One region of the Psychromonas sp. KJ10-2 genome, then DNA from elsewhere that is predicted to be linked to it. Evidence: predicted binding sites of a transcription regulator. Region 1 holds the regulator's gene; each other region holds the start of a gene.
What was found. Region 1 encodes FliA, which starts transcription of late flagellar genes. Its sites were predicted from a motif close to CTAAAGNTNNNNNNNNNNNNGCCGATA; they were not measured.

Region 1 (6,536 bases):
CCTAATAGTCCATCTACTACAAAGGCAACTTGTTGAATGCCTAACTGCACGATCACAACATGCCCTAAACCATCACCTTTTTCAGCACGAGGTGATTGTGGTGCAAGCCAATCTCGTAAATAAAATAGCGGCACAGCATGGTCACGAATAACCACAGTCAGTTGCCCATTAACAACATTGGTTTTAGCTAAGTCAAAGTGGAAAATTTCATTAACGTTAGTCAATGGTAAAGCAAAGGTTTGATTTGCTACTAACACCATTAAGGTCGGTAAAATAGCTAATGTTAATGGCACTTTTATCTCTAAACGAGTCCCTTTACCGATTTCAGAATCGATCGAGATAGTCCCGTTTAATTTAGTGATACTTGTTTTCACAACATCCATGCCAACACCGCGACCAGAAATATCAGATATTTCTACTTTGGTAGAGAAGCCAGGTGCAAATATTAACGAGTAAGCATCTTTATCACTCATGCGATCCGCAGCATCTTGATCCAAGATCCCTTTACCGATAGCGATTTGTTTTAATTTTTCCGCATCCATACCAGCACCATCATCTTCAATCACTAGTAAGATGTGGTCACCTTCCTGAGCGGCAGACAATAATACTCGTCCTTGCGTTTCTTTACCCGACTGCATACGTGTCTCTGGCATCTCAATACCATGGTCAACTGAGTTACGCACTAAATGCACTAAAGGATCGGCTAAAGCTTCCACTAAATTTTTATCTAAATCCGTCTCTTCGCCCACTAAATCCAAACGAATATTTTTACCAAGCTGACGAGCTAAGTCTCTGACAACACGAGGAAACTTACCGAATACTTTCTTGATCGGTTGCATACGTGTTTTCATTACTGAACCTTGTAAATCGCTAGTGACAATAGCAAGGTTAGCAACAGCACGTGAGATCTCTTCATTTTCAGAGGTTGACTCTAAACTCACTAAACGATTACGCACCAGTACTAACTCACCAACCATATTCATAATTTCATCTAATGTACTGGTATCCACACGAACCGTTTGTTCAGCTTGTGGTTTAGGCGCTTTAACGGGGGCTTTTTTATCAGCAACAGGGGCTTTAACAGCAGCACTCGGAGCCGCTTTTACTGGCTCAGCTTTTGCTACTGGTGTTGGTGCTTTAGATTGAGGCGCTTTAGATGCTGTTGCAGCAGCTTGTTCAATGACAGGTGCAGCGGTATTCATTTTACCTACACCATGTAACTCATCTAACAATGATTCAAATTCATCTTCAGTAATTTCATCAGAAACTGCTGCAGGCGCTTCAACTTTAGGCGCGCCGCCATGCGAGCCTTTACCATGAAGTTCATCTAATAAATTTTCAAACTCATCTTCACTGATTTCATTACTGCTCGTTGCCTCTACTGGTTTCTCAGATGTAGAAACAGTTGCACTATGTTTACCAGCGCCATGTAATTCATCTAATAGCGACTCAAATTCATCTTCGGTAATTTCATCACTAACAGCTTGCGCTGCTGCTGGTTTAGCAGCCACAGGAGTAGGTGAATGTTTACCGACTCCATGTAAATCATCTAATAAGCTTTCGAATTCATCTTCTGTAATTTCATCACTTACTTCCTGTGCAGGGGAATCAGCAGTAGGTTTAGCGTGTAATTCATCTAATAAACTTTCAAATTCAGCTTCATTAATATCATCAATATTATTGCTACTAGCTTCTGGAGTTTCTATAACAGGCTCAGCCACGATTGGCTCAGGAGTTTCTTCGACAATAGGCTCAGCCGTTTCGGGTTTACTTAAGCGGTGTAATGAATTCAAAATATCAGAAGAGGCTTTTTCTGCAGGCTCGCCATTTTGCACCGCAGAAAACTGTTCATTGATAATATCTAATGCGGCTAAAATGGTATCCATTAAATCAGAATCAACAGATCGGGCACCTTGGCGTAACCCATCGAATACGTTTTCTGCACCATGACAGGTTTCAACTAACTCTGTTAAAGATAGAAAACCTGCACCACCTTTTACCGTATGAAAACCACGGAAGATAGCATTAAGTAACTCTACGTCATTAGGATTGTTTTCTAATTCAACAAGCTGTTCAGAAAGTAATTCTAAAATTTCTCCTGCTTCAACCAAAAAATCCTGCAGGATCTCATCATCTACTTCAAATGTCATTTCCTAGTTCCTTTAAAATCCTAAGCTTGAAAGCAGGTCATCTACGTCATCTTGTCCATTAACAACGTCGGTACGGGATTCGGCATCAATAATTGGCCCTTCCGTTTTAATATTACTCTTGGCTTCTGCAACTACTTTTTGTTGTTCAACGGAAGAGTCTAGCTCTCTCTGTGTACTACATACTTTCAGAATAACCACTAACTTCGATTCAATCTCTTGTACTAACTCAATAACACGATTAATGATCTGTCCAGTTAAGTCTTGGAACTCTTGAGCCATTAAAATCTCACTCAATTTATCACGAAATAGATTGGCACTTTGTTTAGAGTAATTTAAAAAATCGTCAACGGAATGACACATGGATTTAAACTCACCTAACGCTAAATCACGCGTCATCAAATTACCCCAGCTTGGCATAACCTGATCTAAGTCAGTAATCAATTTGTCAGCAACAGGTAAGCAATGATCGATAGCATCCATAGTGGTGTTGGCTGCTTTATCGGTCATTTCAATAACGTAATTTAAGCGATTTTTAGCATCTGGCAGTTCATGGCCAGCTAAATCTAATAAACGCGTATCATTATGAAAACTTAATAGTGCTTCGTGTAACTCACGGGTTAATTCACCCACTTGCCCAAATAACACACTTTCTGTTGTATTAAAAAACGAAACACTTTCTACAATTTTATTAGCCTCTTCAACTTGCTCGGCTTCTAAATGTGCAACTAACGCTTTAGCTTCAGAAAGTGATAGGTGTGGCATTATTTCACTTGCCATACTTAACTCCTTAAATTAAGCCAAACGCTCAAAGATTTTGTCTAGTTTCTCTTTCAATGTACCAGCAGTAAACGGCTTGATAATGTAACCATTAACTCCTGCCTGTGCTGCTTCAATGATCTGCTCGCGTTTTGCCTCAGCAGTCACCATTAACACTGGAAGGTGTTTTAAATTAGGATCTTTACGGATCTCTTTTAATAACTGGATCCCTTCCATAATTGGCATATTCCAATCCGTCACAACAAACTCAAAGTCACCGTTTTTTAGCATAGGTAATGCCGTGTGACCATCATCTGCTTCATAGGTATTAGTGAAACCTAAATCCCTTAATAAGTTTTTAATTATTCTTCTCATTGTTGAGAAATCATCAACAATCAAAACCTTCATTTCTTTATTCAAAATATTCCCCTAGAACAACAATCTACCTATTACTATATATATGTATATATAGATAAAAATTGAAAAAAATACACTATTTTTGTTAATTATCTTTAACTAACTAACATACTGCGGGCCATTATCACCAAAATCCATTGCCAATAACTACCCATTAATAGTTAAATATTAGCAGAATTAACTTTAGATTTCAGTTTATGTAACGCTTGGCTAAGAATTTGGCTAACACGTGACTCACTCACCTCTAGAATTAACCCTATCTCTTTTAAATTTAACTCTTCATCGTAGTACAGTGATAACACCAAGGCTTCTCTTTGTGGTAGTGCCTCTATCATTTCAGCTAACTGCTGCGTAAATTGATTTTCAGCCACATCATCAAAGGTGCTATCCGCCGTTGCACTGCTTTGTGCAAACATATCATTTGGATTAGGTAAGTCTTCATAAGCCACTAATTTGGCACAATTAACATCCTGCAGCATTTTCTGATATTCACTCAGAGTAACCTGTAAATGCTTAGCGACTTCTACTTCAGTAGCGCTTTCTCCGGTCTGCTTTTCCACTTCATCAATGGCCGTTGCGATAGTGCGGCTATTTTTATGTACCGAACGTGGTACCCAATCGCCTTTACGCAGGTCATCTAACATCGCACCTCGAATACGAATACCGGCGAATGTTTCAAAGCTTGCACCTTTAGTTGCATCAAAATTACGCGCCGCTTCTAATAAACCGATCATGCCTGACTGTACTAAATCATCGACAAGTACATTGGCAGGTAATCTGGCCATTAGATGGTATGCAATTTTTTGTACTAACTCTGAATGACGACCAATCAAGTCAGTTGTATCAGATTGATATCCCTGCGCTTTAATCACTTATAAATATTCCCGCTTGGTTATTATCTATATCTGCCATTTATAAAAGTTCTTTAATACTTTCATCGTTATCGTTTAATAATAACTTCTCAATGAAAAATTCTAGATGCCCACCTGGCTGATGTGGAATAGGCCAATCACTGGCACGATTTGCTAATGCTTTAAATGCTAATGACGCTGGTGTTTTAGGAAAAGCATCCACCACGGTTTTTTGCTTTCTCACTGCTTGACGTACATTGCCATCAAAGGGAATACAAGCAACTAACTCTAACGATGCATCTAAGAAACGATCGGTAACTCGAGTAAGCTTAGTAAATAGGTCTTGCCCTTCACGTAAACTGCGTACCATGTTGGCAACAATCTTGAAGCGATACACGCCATTTTGCTTACTTAATATTTTAATCAAGGCATAAGCATCGGTGATCGATGTTGGTTCATCACATACCACCATTAATACGTCTTGCGCTGCTTGTGCAAAACTCACTACCATATTAGAAATACCGGCAGCAGTATCTATTAATAAAATATCGATAGGTGTTTGTAGGGAGCTAAAAGCTTGGATTAAACCTGCATGCTCTACATCCGTTAATTCCACCATTGATTGTGTACCAGAGGTCGCTGGAATAATCATCACCCCTTCAGGGCCATGTACAATCACTTCATCTAAGGAACATTCACCAGATAACACATGAGATAGGTTTTTAATGACTCGAATCCCTAATAATACATCGACATTTGCTAACCCTAAATCGGCATCAAGTATCATTACTCGCTTACCCATTTTTGCAAGCGATACAGCCATATTAAGCGTTACATTTGTTTTGCCTACGCCACCTTTACCGCCAGTGACTGCAATAACTTTTACTTGGTGATTTGTCATTCGTCTTAACCCGCTTGCTTGATCTGCCATCATCTTACTTACTCATTATTTAAATTAATTAAACCAACACACTAACTACTATAACACCGAAATTAATCGTCTGTATTGCTATACCATTGATGCGACTCTTCTTGTTGTTGGTTTTCCATCATTGTTAATGTATCACTAATTAAACTTTCTACTTTTGCAATTTCAATATCTTCGGGAACACGTTGCCCTGTGGTGATGTAACTAATAGGTAATGCATGTTTCATTGTCACACTTAATACTTCACCTAATCCTAGACTTTCATCAATTTTAGTTAGGATACAACCCGATAATGGAATACGTTTAAAGTGCTGTAATGCTTCTTCAACCACTCGGCGTTGCGCCGTTGAAGGAACCACTAAATAGCTTTTAATATTCACGCCACTGCTACTCATTAATGTTTCTAATTGTTCTGACAGGCGAACATCGCGTTGACCCATACCAGCAGTATCAATTAACACTAAACGCTTTTCTCTAAACTGATATAAAATTTGCGATAATTCATCCGCATCTTTAGCAACTCGCACAGCACAACCCATGATTTTACCGTAAGTGGCTAACTGTTCATGTGCGCCAATACGGTATGTATCAGTGGTGATCAAAGCAACTTGCTCTGGACCATATTTAATCGCAAATTGTGCTGCTAGCTTAGCGATTGTGGTGGTTTTCCCCACGCCTGTCGGACCTAATAAAGCAATCGCACCACCTTTTAACAAGATTTCATTTTGTCCGATAAAGATTTTATCTTGTAACAATGCTTGGATATATTGCTGAACTTCACTAGAAGAAGCGTCTTCAGGTACATAACTCGCTAAGTTATCGGCAATTTCATCGGAAAATCCAGCACTATTTAACCATTTAATGATCATCGCTCGAACCGGCTCTTTACGCTCCATCTCTTGCCACATTAAACCGGATACTTGATGCTCTAAAAGCTTACGTAATGAAGCAACTTCTTCGCTTATTTTTGCCATGCCTTTGTTATCTTGTGCACGGTTAGCTAAAGCAGCTTGTTTGATTGAGCCTTGGCGTGGCTCTTGGCGATGCCAATTTTGTTGCTCTGCTAATGTAGGTGGCTGTGTTGGAGCGGATCTCGCATTCTCTTTTTCCAACTCTTCATGGAAAGAGAATGCTGGCGGCTCTTGACGCTTCTTAGGCGCAGGCTTTTTATTTTGCTGCGCATTAACCTTACCAAAAAATGAGTTTAATGATTTTGCAAAGTCTTCACCGCTCTCTTTACGGTTACTGCGAATGCTATTAGGTAACTTAATTTTAGGCGCGCTTTTTTCAGCCCCTTTTGAAGATAGCTGAACGTTATCATCTTTCAGTTGTGACAAGCTATCCGCTTTATCAGATTTAGGCTCGGGTGCCTGAGACTGGTAATCAACCGCTGCGACTATTTCAATGCCACCCACTACTTTTTTATTCGACATG
Region 2 (6,536 bases), 210 kb from region 1:
GTTAGCTTTACCTTTGAAAGTGATAAATCCAGAATACGTGCAGTGCCTATCGCTTTGTTTTGCTCACTCGGGTCTTGCAATATATGCAAAAAGTGTTGATTATCAAGCGCACATATAGCATCACAGATACAGGCAGTTAATGCTTTGTTACACTCAGTGCAGAATGCTCGTTTTGTCATTTATCTCTTTCAACTTCTATTAAGGTTTGCTTAATGCGCACGGTATGGTTTCACACTGCTATTATTTTGACACTCAGTGCATTGTTATTTGTATTCCAAGATAACAGCAGTCAATGGTTGGCATATTATCACAATGGCATTGCAAAGGGGCAAGTCTGGCGTTTACTAACGGCGCACTTTTGCCACACTAATGGTTACCACTTACTGCTAAATGGTACCGGCTTAGTGGTGGTCGCCACTTTATTCTTAGATACCTTTAAACAGTATTCAATGTTATTGATGATGCTATTTATCGGTCTATTTATTAGCCTATGCTTATACTGGATTGAGCCTGATTTACAGTGGTATGTAGGTTTGTCCGGTGCATTGCATGGTTTATTTGCTTTTAGTGTGTGTGATGAATTAAAGAAAAAAGATAAATGGGGAGTGATATTAGGGTTAGGTTTTATAGCTAAAGTTGCCTATGAACAGTTCAATGGTCCTTCTCCTACCACTGAAGCTTTGATCGGCGCCACTGTGTTAATTAATGCGCATTTATACGGTGCTATTGCAGGAGTTATCTACTTCATCTGGTTGCAAATACAAACAACAATCGGTGTTCGCCTAAAACAAAAAAGGTAGCCGAAGCTACCTTTAAAATGAATTGAAATAAGAGGAGATCATGAGAGTAAAAAACCAAGATATTTCATTTCACCTATCTTAGGAGTACTGAGTACTCTTTATCTCAATTACTGCTGTAATAGTGATAATACGTTCTGCGTACTTGCGTTTGCCTGTGACAACATGGATGTACCCGCTTGTTGTAAAATCTGCGCTTTACTCATATTTGAAGTCTCAGCAGCAAAGTCTGCATCTTGAATTCGAGAGTTAGAAGCAGATAGATTCTGCGATACATTCTCTAAGTTAGAGATAGTTGAGTCTAAGCGGTTTTGAATCGCACCTAAGTTTGCACGAGACGATGAGATACTTGCTAATGCATTGTCTACTTTTGCTAAGCTATCACTTGCACTTCGTGTTGTTGTTACATTCAACTTAAGCTCAGTAACCGCTGTACCACCTACATCGATCACACCTAGTTTAGCTAAAGCTGCAGTTTTACCTGCGTCACTGTCAGCGGCACTGGCAATGGTAATATCACCACCGGTTTCGTTAGTAAATAAAATACCACCAGACGCATCTTGTACTGCAGAAACACCCGTTTGTTCTGTTAATCGGTTAATACCTGTAATTTTTTCTTCCAGTGTCAATGAACCGGCAGTTGCGCCTTTAATATCTAATTCAACACCATTAATGGTTAACGCGTCTGCTTCAGTAATCGCACTTGAGTCAGAAATAGCGTCACCTGTTACCGCTGCGCCATTCGTTACCATGAAACCAATATTTTTAGTATCGCCAACGGCACCATTAGTACCAACATCAACACTAATAGGTTCGCCGGATTGACTTGTTAAACCTAAGTAACCTTCGTAACGAACTTCTTCACCTGCTGTTACACCGCCTTGTAAACCAGCATTTGAACGCATGCTATCTGGCCCACCGATGGTAATTGTTTCACCAGTATCATTGTTTAAAATAAGCTGACCATCGTCACCGACATTAGCTTGCAAGCCTGCTACATCACGGTTAATGGTTTCTGCTAAGTTTTCCATTGATGATGTTGGACCTAAGGTCACTGTTTGATTATCACCAACGGTAAATTCTAATCCGTTTGTTACACCTGTTAATGCAACACCATTATCATCTAAGGCACGCCCTTCAACAATATTATAAGCATCGGCCACCACACCTGTTGATGCAGTTTGTAAGTTAACTGCTTTAGCGATTTCAACTGCACCACCACCAGCTTCTACTGCAGGTAAATCGATACCATTAATGGCAATTTGTCCATCAACCATTGCATTTGCACTGACTCGACCACTGTTTAAGTCACCTTTGTTAACACCACCATCTAGGCCAAGTGCAGCAGTTGTAACGGGGTCAATGGAGAAAGTTAAATTTTGTCCTGCATTAGCACCAATTTGTAATGTAGTAGAAGCATTTGAGCCATCTAATAAATTACTACCATTAAACTGTGTTGTGTTAGCAATACGATCTAATTCCGAGTAAAGCTGATCAACTTCTTCTTGGATGAAGGCTTTATTTTCTGCTGAGTTAGTATCGTTGGCTGCTTGAACCGATAGCTCACGCATACGTTGTAGTATGTTGGTCATCTCATCCATCGCACCCTCTGCCGTTTGTGCCATCGAAATACCATCATTCGAGTTACGCACAGCTTGTGTTAAACCTTTAATTTGTGATTGCATCGCGGTAGAGATTGCAAGACCTGCGGCATCATCTTTAGCACTGTTGATACGTAGGCCCGATGATAAACGCTCCATCGCTTCGTTTTGCATGGATTGTGTTTTGTTTAGCTGACGTTGTGCATTCAGCGACATGATATTAGTGTTAATGACTTGAGCCATGATGTAATCCTTTTATGTCTTGGTGACCCCTGTAAGGGAGTGTGGCAATAACCTTTTTGTTTCGGTCTTATTTGCCGTCAATTTTTACTCTCATGGTTAGTAATGCGATTAATGTGCCAACTTTTAAAATAAAAATACACATTAAAAATCAGCAGCTTAAGTGGCACTTTTAAGAGTCATTAAATAGTCAGACCCTGTTCACAAAATAATTAAATTTGATAGGCAAAAAAAGAGGCAATAAATTGCCTCTTTACGGATAAGTCTTGGAGTTAACTGCCACCCCGTTTATTCAAAGCTTAGATATGATTAAATAAACTTAACTTTTGCAGCTGTACAAAGGTTTGTTGAGAGACTTCTAACATGCTGTGTTTTTGTTGATACTCACTGATCGCAGCAGCCATATCTAAATCCTCTAAAGAGGATAATGTACTGTGGATAGTTAAGTTAAAATCTAAGGTAGATTCATATTGGTTATCAATGGTTCTTAATCTAGCACCAACGGCACTTTGCACATTGGATACTTTGTCCATCGCACCATCAATTTGTAATAACGACATATCAAAAGCAGTATTTTGTTTTGCTAAGGTTGTTTGGTCACTGCCTGGTATACGTAAGGCATCAATGGCACTTTGAATAGAGGCAAAAACATCCTTTTCTTCGCTTTGACGTAAAGTAAAAGAGTCTAAGTTTTCTACATCACCTTTAATTTGGGTTTTTATGCCATTAAAAGAGATAGCTTGTTCATCTTCGTAGGGGGTAGGTGCAATAAATTTAGTTAATCCATAATTATCACCATCAGCCGGCAGGCCATCAACCTCTAGCGTAATACCATTGATATTTAATCGTTGTGGATCGGCATTATTTGCATCATAAGTGGTCGAAGCTGAAGTACCATTAATTGCCACATTAAACTGTTTGCTACCAGGACTAGTTTCAGTAAATTGCAGACCCATCGTGGCATTCACAGCTGGGTTTACACTATTGATACCAGCAGCATCTAAATTAACACTGCTAATGGTAACCTTAGCATTACCTTTAACCGCTTGCTCTTGTACCCCATAAACAGAGTACTCTGGACCTTCTTCAGTAGTATTGATGGAAATGGTATAATCTTGATCTAAGAAGTCACGCGCTGCATCTTTATCAACTACTTGGCCAGCACTAATTACTCCACCGCCCATGTTTCCTGCGCCTAACTCAGACACAAAAGTACCGTTTCCCTCTGGAATATCCATGAAGATCTTAGCGCCTGAATCATTGCCTTGTACGAGCACACCAGTGCCGACTCGATACTCTCGTTCACCATTATCACCATGGTAAACGACTTCTCCAAATTCATTCATTTGAAAAGGCGCGACATCCACTTCATATCCGCCATAGATATATTGGTTATTACCATCTTTTGTGTTCGCAACCCCCATTAACTCTTCGCGTAAACCTTCCAGCTCAATGGCCACAGCTTCACGGTTACCTTCATTCATGGTGCCATTACTACCGCTGATCATTAGCTCACGCACTCGTTGCAGAATATGTGTGCTTTGCGACAAGGCGGTATCAGATAATCCATTACTAGACTTAGCTGTTTCACCGTTATTAATGTATTGCTCACCTACCGCTAGATCTTGTTTTAAACGTTGGATCGTAGCAATAGCCACCGGATCGTCACTGCCGTTAATCACACGCTTAGTGCTAGATAAGTGTAAGTTCTGATCACTTAATGCGGCTTGCTGCTCCATCATTGAAGTGGTGTTTCGCATAAAAAATAGTGGCGATGAAACGCGCATATAACCTCTCTATAATTCCTGATTAGGCTGACGCCAGCTGACACTTATAAAACCAATATGGACGCAATTAACGAGATGCATTTAATATGCTCTCAAAAACTTCATTTGCTACCGTAATAACACGCGCAGCAGCACTATAATATTGTTGATACTTTAATAAGTTAGCGGCTTCTTCATCCATATTGACACCACTCACTAGCTGGATCCTTTCAAAGGACTGATCTTTTAAAATGGACGCCGATTGCATGGCCACATCTGCATTAGCGGTTTTTGCACCGACTTCCGAAATCATGCCGTTATACACATCTTGAAAGGTTGCTTTTTTACCATTCATTATCTTTGCGTCTTGCAGATCAGTCATGGCTAACATGTTGCGATTATCACTGTCACCCGTTTCGTTAAACTGCAGAGTAAATTGATCATTGGCTAAGGGTTTCCCTTTCTCCAAAGATACCTCAACTCCACCAGCAACCAACACCGCTTTACCACTTAATGGATCAATCGGCGCTGTTAATTCTGTGGCATTAACCTGTGAACCATTTTTATCAAACACGTTATAAGCAATCATGCCGTTGTTACTATTCGCAGAGATCTGAATAGTCAGTGGATTCTCTGGATTAACATAGTGTGGATTAGCTTTGTCCAGCAAGGCACTAACACGTAACTGCGCTGTACCTGTATTTTGCTCACTACTAATGGATTTGACTTCGGCTTCTGCAGCGGCCACTCTCTTTGGATCCGTTTCCTGTATACTCGCTTCTAGAGCGCCATAACGCGTTGGGCGTAAGGTGAATGTTTTGCCTTCTTGAAGCGGTGTTACCATCGAATCGATACCAACACTAATTCCTGAATCAGGAATATTAAACCGGTTCTCTGTGCTTAAATCATCAATAGCAACTTGCTTTGTTTCACCAGTTCTATTGTTAGTAACCGAGAAAGCAATAGAAACACCTGGTACATGCTCTGTGACCTTTAGTGTTAGCTCATCAGGAGAGAGTGTCGTTAAATCATCTATGCGTACACTTAATGTGGCTTTACCTAGGTCATCTTTATGGCTTAACACACGACTCTCCATGGAGTCTTTGCTGTTAATATCATTAAATAGATTTTGACCAATTTGTCCTTCTAGGGTTTGCCCTAACTTTTGCTGCTCGTTTAAAGCATGAGTCAAACCAATGACACTTTGCCCTAATTGATTCATCGCCACTTCAACGTCTTTATCTCGGCTATTAAATAAGCCAGCGACTTCACCACCGAGTTGATTACCATTAATCACCGCGGCCTTACCGTTAAATTGTAACGCTAACTGTTTACGAGCAGGGTCAGGATCTCCATCAACGGCTATAACCTGTTGAGCATTTTGCCCCATAACTAAACCTTGGCCACTACCAATATAAACATTGACCATATGATTATCTGTTGCCACTACAGAAGTATTAACATATTTACTGAGTTCAGTGATGGCTAAGTTACGCTTATCTAATAAGTCATTGGCGCCTGTTCCATTACCCGGCCCACCAACAGAAGCAATTTGATCATTTAAACTGGCAATACTTTCTGCTAATTCAGTCATCACCGATGCTGAATTATCAATATCAGCGTTAATGCCTTTATATTGGTTATCTAAATGTTTGTATAATGTGTTGTACTGGTTAACCATGCTGCCAGCATCTTCTAAAAATACCGTACGCGCTTCTAATAAGTTAGGGTTATCAGCAACATTCGATAAAGACGAAAACATATTAATCACAGGCGCTGTCACAGATGTACTTTCATTGGATAACAAGGTATCCATTTGATTCGCCTGAGTGTACTTTTCTTGATAATAAGCATGATTGGATGTATTGATCATATTCTCGGCAAAAGCAAACTGGTCATAAGCACGGTCAATGCTGCTCACCATGGCACCAGTACCAACAAAATGAGAGCTTAGACGTTGCGCACCAGTGGCACTGACATCAACATTTTGACGCGAGTAGCCTTCAGTGCTGACATTACTGATATTATGACTGGTTGTGGCTAAGTTAGCTTGAGAGGTATAAACCCCTGATAGTCCAATTTGTAATAGATCAGCCATTGTTTTCTCCTGCAACAACAGCTTTGAAGCTATC
Region 3 (6,536 bases), 1.9 Mb from region 1:
AAAAACATGCCAGTTTAGGCATTAAAGCTGAGCATTACCCGCTGGTGGGCAGTGCCTTGCTAGAAGCTATTGAAGAAGTGTTAAACCCTGGTGAAGAGGTGATTGCGGCTTGGGCGAGTGGTTATGGTGTACTGGCTAATGTGTTTATTGAAAGAGAAAAAGCACTGTACGAAGAAAATGCTAAAAAGGCCGGTGGTTGGTCTGATACACGTGATTTCACTATTGTAAAAATGCAGCAAGAAACGCCTTTGATCACCTCTTTTTATCTACAACCTAATGATCAAAAACCAGTTGCAGAGTACAAAGCTGGTCAATACATCAGTATTTATTTAACACCACAGGGTCAAGACTATCAGCAGATAAGACAATATAGCCTATCGGGCGCTTTTGATGGAAAAGGTTACCGTATCTCAGTTAAAAAAGAATTAAATGGCCAAGGGGAAGGGCTTGTTTCTAACTATCTACACAGTCAATTTAAGGTGGGTGATACAGTAAAAGTGACACCACCATGTGGTGAGTTTGTGTTACAAGCAACCGATAACCCAGCTGTTCTGATTAGTGGTGGTGTAGGTATCACACCGATGCAAGCTATGTTAGAAACCTTAAGCAAACAAACGACAGCACGTGAAGTACACTTTATACATGGCGCACAAGACCAACAACATCATGCCTTCAAAGGGGAGTTAGATTTATTAGTTGAGCAAGCCAAAGTCAATGCTTACTGTTTCTATCAACAAACCGATAATGTGACGGAAAATGAACATCAAGGTTTGATTGATTTACAGAAAATACAGGGGCTATTACCTACTGGTGCTGAGTATTATATTTGTGGTCCATTAGTCATGATGAAAGCGGTATATGAGCAATTGAAAGCATTACAGATCAGTGATGATAAAATCCATTATGAGGTCTTTGGACCGAATAAAAGCCTAGCTTAATATCATTGGTATTATCCTAACGCTGCTTAATGCCTTTTATACAAAGGATATTAAGCAGTGTTTTAAGCTATTCGGCTATTTAGAGACTAGATAGCGCTCTTGATTTTTTTGAACTCATAACGGAGCGCTTGTAAACGTTCAGCGTGTACTTCAGGCAAGTGTGTATTATTTAATAATGCAGTGGTATTTTGGAAGTTAACAATTAAATCCCCTTTGTTTTTAGGGTTCTTTTGTAACATATGAATAAACACCTGCGAGCGGTTTAAGATTGCACCTGAATTTAATGGCTCTAATAATAATGCTTGGTCAAAACGTTCTAATGCTTGTTCATATTCGCCATTGGTGAAATGTTCGATACCCGCTTTATTATGTGCTTTAAAATTATTCATGCGCTTTTGTAACGCTAGCCCAGTGTGTTTTTTGATATTTATCTCAGTGGTTTGGTCGATAATATGACGTTGGTTTAACTCGGCCAATAAAGGCGTTGCTTCCTCAAATTCACCAATATCCAATAACGATAAAGCGCTTTCAATTAAAAAAGTGGTATCAAAATCTTCTACGACACCGGTTGTGTTTTTTAAGGTGTTAAAAATACGGCGTTTAGCTTTTAGTGGCTCGTTTAAAGCAAATAATACGTTGGCTTGGTAGATTTCATCAAAACCATTAAAGTTAAAGTCTTTATTCTTTCCTTCTTCAAAACGGCTTTGATACAAGGTTGAAGAGACACGTTTTAGGATCTGTCGGCGCTCATTTAAGTCAGCTTCTTGTTTCGCTAAGTTAAGAATACTGCGCAAGTAATTCGCGAGGTGGCAAGGATCTGGGTAAAAAGAGTTACGACTCAAGAATAAGATAGAGCTGTAACTATTGACCATCACTAAATACTCCTCCATCTCATTAGCTAATAAAGCCACTTCTTGATGACGTTCGATACTATGATGTGTTGCATTAGCTGCTTGCGTTAAAATGGTTAAGGCATTATCTAATTGTCCATCTTGCTTGTAAGAGTGTGCTAACCACCGATAGGCTTCCATCTGCAAAGGTGAGTTCTCTATCAAACGTGTTAATACTTCAATGGACTCTTTATATTTTTTTTGCAAGAACAGCGATCTGCCTAAGCTAATACAGGGGCGAACCAAGGGTCTTAATTCAACTAATGGCTTTAAAATACGGTCAGCGTTAGTAAACTCTTCAGTCTCAATGTAGATTTCAGCCAGTAAGTTTTTACATAGGTTTCGGTTTTCTGAAGAGGCTTGGATCTTATCTTTACATAATGAGATAGCGAGTGGGTAATCTTTATCTGAGATCGCTTTATAGATATCCTGCAACATTGATTTACGCTTAGTAGCAGCGATTAAACGCGTACTTAGCTGAACAGGAGAGAAGGGCTTCATTAGATAATCATCAGGTGATTTTTCCATGGCCGTTAATACCATGCGTTTATTGCTGTCGCCGGTGATAATAAAACACAGAGCGTGAGCGGGGATTAACTTATTTTGCTTTAAGTAATCTAAAAGTTGTACGCCATTTTTACCTGCCCCTAAATTGTAATCAAACAGATAGATATCAAACTTAATGAGACTCGCTACTTTCACTGCCTGGTCAGTGCTTTCAACAAAGGTAATATTAGTAGCACCTTGGTTGATTAACATCGCTTTGAGCATGACATGGAAAGGTTTTTGATCATCTACGATTAAGATTTTTTTATTATTATAACGATACATAGTTAATACCAATCTATTTTAAAATCTTTATTGCTGATAATACCAAGTACATTGATGGATAAAAATAAGTAAAGAAGTGTAGGCGGTATTTTTCAAGATATAGCCCTTTTTACATTATGTTTGAATAATTTAAAAGGGATTGGAAGCAGAATGTGGCGTGACTGCATAGTATGAAGTTGAAATGGTGGAGGGAGGTGGATTCGAACCACCGAAGCTTTCGCGACAGATTTACAATCTGTTCCCTTTGGCCACTCGGGAACCCCTCCGTTATTTCGAGGAGCATAATATCAGAAAATAGTTACATGTGAAGATTAAATTTAAAAAAACATTAAATAAAATCAGCTTGTTGCCGATAAATACATAAGTGAACATTAAAACAGCAACAGGACGCTACACGTCAGTATGAATATTGAACAACTTAAACAACAAGCGGTGATTAATGAGTGGCAGTTAGGACAACAGTTAAATACTGCTGTGCATGCTGGTACCCGCGATAAGTTTAATTTGTTACTGAGCTTTTTATCCGATGATGCACGTGACTTCGCGCAATTTGATGTTAAAAGCAACCCAGAGCTTGTGTCAGAAGAGCAGGACCTAAGAGCCTACTTTGAGTTACCTGCAACTCAGCCGTTATTAGATAGTGGCCCGTCTAGTACTTTATTGGCTGAATTAAACCAAGATTTACATCAAGGGCAACTTGCAGATATTCGATTAAAACAGTTATTAACCAATGAGGCGCTATTTGCAAGGAATGAGCAGGGCGTTTTACCCGCGGATATTCTTGATAACTTACCCCTACATAAAAAACTACGAGTGGATACAGCTACTCAAGCAAAAACATTCACCAGCGAACCTCTACAAGAAGGTTTACCCGCATAGATGCAAGCCTGTTAGATGAATATAAAAATTTAGATTTAGATAATAACCCACTAAAAGTAACGCAACCTAGATATTGAAATGAGTAATACTTTATGTCGATTTTACGTACTTTCTGTTAATTAATATGAGGTTATTGGTAGAGTAGTAGATTATCAATAAGGACCTGACAAAACGTGCCAGTTGAACTTCACTTAACCAGTGCTGTCAAAGGGGCAACTTAACTAGCATTATATTAACGGTATCCAATGTAACTAAGTCTTTTAAATAAGCCTTTTAAATAAGTCACTGGTTATTAATATAGTGTGAATTAGTTTTGTTTTTATATATTCAAAATAGGAAAATATCTATGGGAAACAAAATGCCTAAAAGTGCGGTGAAAAAAATCGCTATGTTGACTGCAGTCGCATCGCTCACCTCTGCTTTATCTGCTTGTGTTGGTAGTAATGCGGTCACGGATAAAGTGATGCAGTTTAACTTAGAAGTAGTGGACAATCGTTACGCGCGTGGTGGTGTTAATATCTTATTATTACCTGTTTATGCCCTAACATTAGCCGTGGATGTTGTGGTCTTTAACTCATTGGAGTTTTGGACGGGTAAAAACCCATTAAACGGTAGCCCACATATTTTCGACTCGGAAGTGAAAACCCAATACAAAATTAATGAAAATTTAGACCCATCATTAAGAAAAGCACCGCTAAAACCATTATCCAATAAAAAAGGTGATACTGATGCTGATGATGAAAAAGCCGTGTATTCCGTACAAGTGAACCCTGTTAATGAAAATACTATCGACTACGATATTGTTTATACAAATGGCGAAAAAGCAGTTTTACGTGGTGAAAAAGTAGGGGAAGAAGTTACTTTCTCATTAAATGGAGAAGTGGTTACAACGGCGTCAATGAATGAATTATCGTCATACATGGCTAAGCAACAACCACAATCTTAATCGACGGTGATGCTACTTTTTAGCTTAATAGATAATAAAAAACCTTAACAATTGTTAAGGTTTTTTTGTTTTTAATCTAATACCAATCATAGTAAGTAACTGATCTATTTTACTTGTTAAAACAACTTATTTTTTCGTTGTAAGTTTCGTATAGGGAACAACCATTTACATCAACTTACGCCTCAAACTAAGCCATTTTTCCGGCGCAAAATTTAGATCAGTTATTTAATACAATTGGTATAAATAATTTTTCAGCTATTCGATTATTTGAATACGACAGTACGGTTAGCGTACACAAAGACTTTATCATCTAGTACTTGTTGTAATGCGCGACTTAATACTGATTTTTCAACATCACGGCCAGCTTTTGCAAGTAGTTCTGCACTGTAAGCGTGGTCAATATGTGCTATGTCCTGTGTGATAATTGGTCCTTCATCTAGGTCATTATTCACAAAGTGAGCCGTTGCACCAATTATTTTTACACCACGGTCAAAGGCTTGCTGGTAAGGTTTAGCACCAATAAATGCTGGTAAGAACGAGTGGTGGATATTGATTAAGCGGTTTGCATAAGTTTCAACAAATTTAGGCGTTAAAATACGCATGTATTTCGCTAAGATAACGTAATCAGGCGTATAAGGTGCAATCGCCTCTAATACTTTCTCTTCGTGCTCTTCGCGCGTTAACCCTTCGTGACTGACTGTGTGGTAAGGGATATTAAACTTACTTACTAGGTCTTCTAGTGTGTCGTAGTTACCAATAACAGCTGCAATCTCAACATCGATACCACCATAGGTGCTTTTCATTAAGATATCACCGATACAGTGTGCTTCTTTAGTTACTAGGATAACAATACGCTTACGCTCTGTTGAGTTGATTAATGAGCGTGATGCGCCTGCCGGTAAGCTGTAATCTAAGTCTGCTAATAACGTTTCATCATTGAAATAACCTTCAATTTCAGTACGCATGAAAAAGCGGTTGTATTGATGGTCAACAAACTCATTATTTTTAACAATATTTAATTGGTGTTTTTGACAGATATTCGTAATTTGTGCAATCAGGCCCTTAGAATCAGGGCAGGTTGTTAATAGTGTTTTCTTTTGCATTTTGTTCTCTATTGATTAAAACATGCTGTGTTTAGGAATATTCATTTAATAATGAATCGTTTAGCCACAACATTTTTTATATTTTTTACCGCTGCCACAGGGGCAATCATCATTGCGCTGTATCTTACCTGATTTTTGTTCAGGATAAAAAGTTCCGTCACAATAAAACCACTGTCCTTGCTGTTTTACAAAGTTTGAGTGTTCATGATGACAATGTAGTTGACCGTCCATATGGTACCAGGCTTTAAATTCTACAAACCCTTTTTCGGCTCCTGTCTCTGTATTGACGATATCAAGGTTTTTCCAATCAAGTGATTGTTCAGATAGTTGTGTAACGGTTAAGTCGCCACGATACTCTGGATGATAAGTAGAAAATAGGTATTCACCCAGTTGTAAACAAAATGCGCTATAACGAGATCGCATTAGTTGCTCACAGGTATCCGCTATTTGTTGGCCTTGATGCAACGGCTGACAACAATCTTGATAGGCTTGACCACTTTTACATAAACATGCATTCATTTTCTTTGCCCCATAAAAAAAGCGCTCATTGAGCGCTTTAATGGTTTCAGTTTAAGCTGAAATTATTTTTGCGCGTAAGCATCGTTATGGATGCCAGCAGCACGACCTGACGGGTCAGCATTATTTTGGAAGCTTTCATCCCAAGCTAATGCTTCAACTGTTGAACAAGCAACAGATTTACCGTGTGGTACACATTCTGCCGCACTATCTAGTGGGAAGTGCTCTTCAAAGATACTACGGTAGAAGTAAGCTTCTTTTGTATCTGGTGTATTGATTGGGAACTTAAACTCAGCTGTTGCTAGTTGTTGGTCCGTCACTAGAGTGTCAACATGCTCTTTTAGTGTATCAATCCAGTTATAACCAACACCATCAGAGAATTGCTCTTTCTGACGCCATAGTACTTCTGGTAATAGTTGACCATCAAAAGCTT

Region 2: a site for FliA is predicted at 2,788-2,814, ahead of ACLKL2_RS16390 (flagellin). Genes of this name have one in related genera too.
Region 3: a site for FliA is predicted at 2,988-3,014, ahead of ACLKL2_RS06115 (VC2046/SO_2500 family protein). Genes of this name have one in related genera too.

The regions. Positions count from the first base shown of each region.
Region 1 covers NZ_CP178827.1:3,145,130-3,151,665, reverse strand. The annotation lists gene ACLKL2_RS15375 (chemotaxis protein CheW) at 1-2,150, opposite strand, end outside; gene ACLKL2_RS15370 (protein phosphatase CheZ) at 2,163-2,927, opposite strand; gene cheY (chemotaxis response regulator CheY) at 2,943-3,326, opposite strand; gene ACLKL2_RS15360 (RNA polymerase sigma factor FliA) at 3,485-4,195, opposite strand; gene ACLKL2_RS15355 (MinD/ParA family protein) at 4,236-5,108, opposite strand; gene flhF (flagellar biosynthesis protein FlhF) at 5,168-6,536, opposite strand, start outside.
Region 2 covers NZ_CP178827.1:3,351,885-3,358,420, reverse strand. The annotation lists gene ACLKL2_RS16400 (tRNA-uridine aminocarboxypropyltransferase) at 1-179, opposite strand, end outside; gene rrtA (rhombosortase) at 213-800, shown strand; gene ACLKL2_RS16390 (flagellin) at 908-2,641, opposite strand; gene flgL (flagellar hook-associated protein FlgL) at 2,938-4,425, opposite strand; gene flgK (flagellar hook-associated protein FlgK) at 4,493-6,502, opposite strand; gene flgJ (flagellar assembly peptidoglycan hydrolase FlgJ) at 6,495-6,536, opposite strand, start outside.
Region 3 covers NZ_CP178827.1:1,263,398-1,269,933, reverse strand. The annotation lists gene hmpA (NO-inducible flavohemoprotein) at 1-938, shown strand, start outside; gene ACLKL2_RS06125 (response regulator) at 1,025-2,659, opposite strand; tRNA gene ACLKL2_RS06120 (tRNA-Tyr) at 2,842-2,925, opposite strand; gene ACLKL2_RS06115 (VC2046/SO_2500 family protein) at 3,062-3,538, shown strand; gene ACLKL2_RS06110 (DUF3332 domain-containing protein) at 3,885-4,484, shown strand; gene purU (formyltetrahydrofolate deformylase) at 4,748-5,587, opposite strand; gene ACLKL2_RS06100 (YchJ family protein) at 5,648-6,106, opposite strand; gene asnB (asparagine synthase B) at 6,169-6,536, opposite strand, start outside.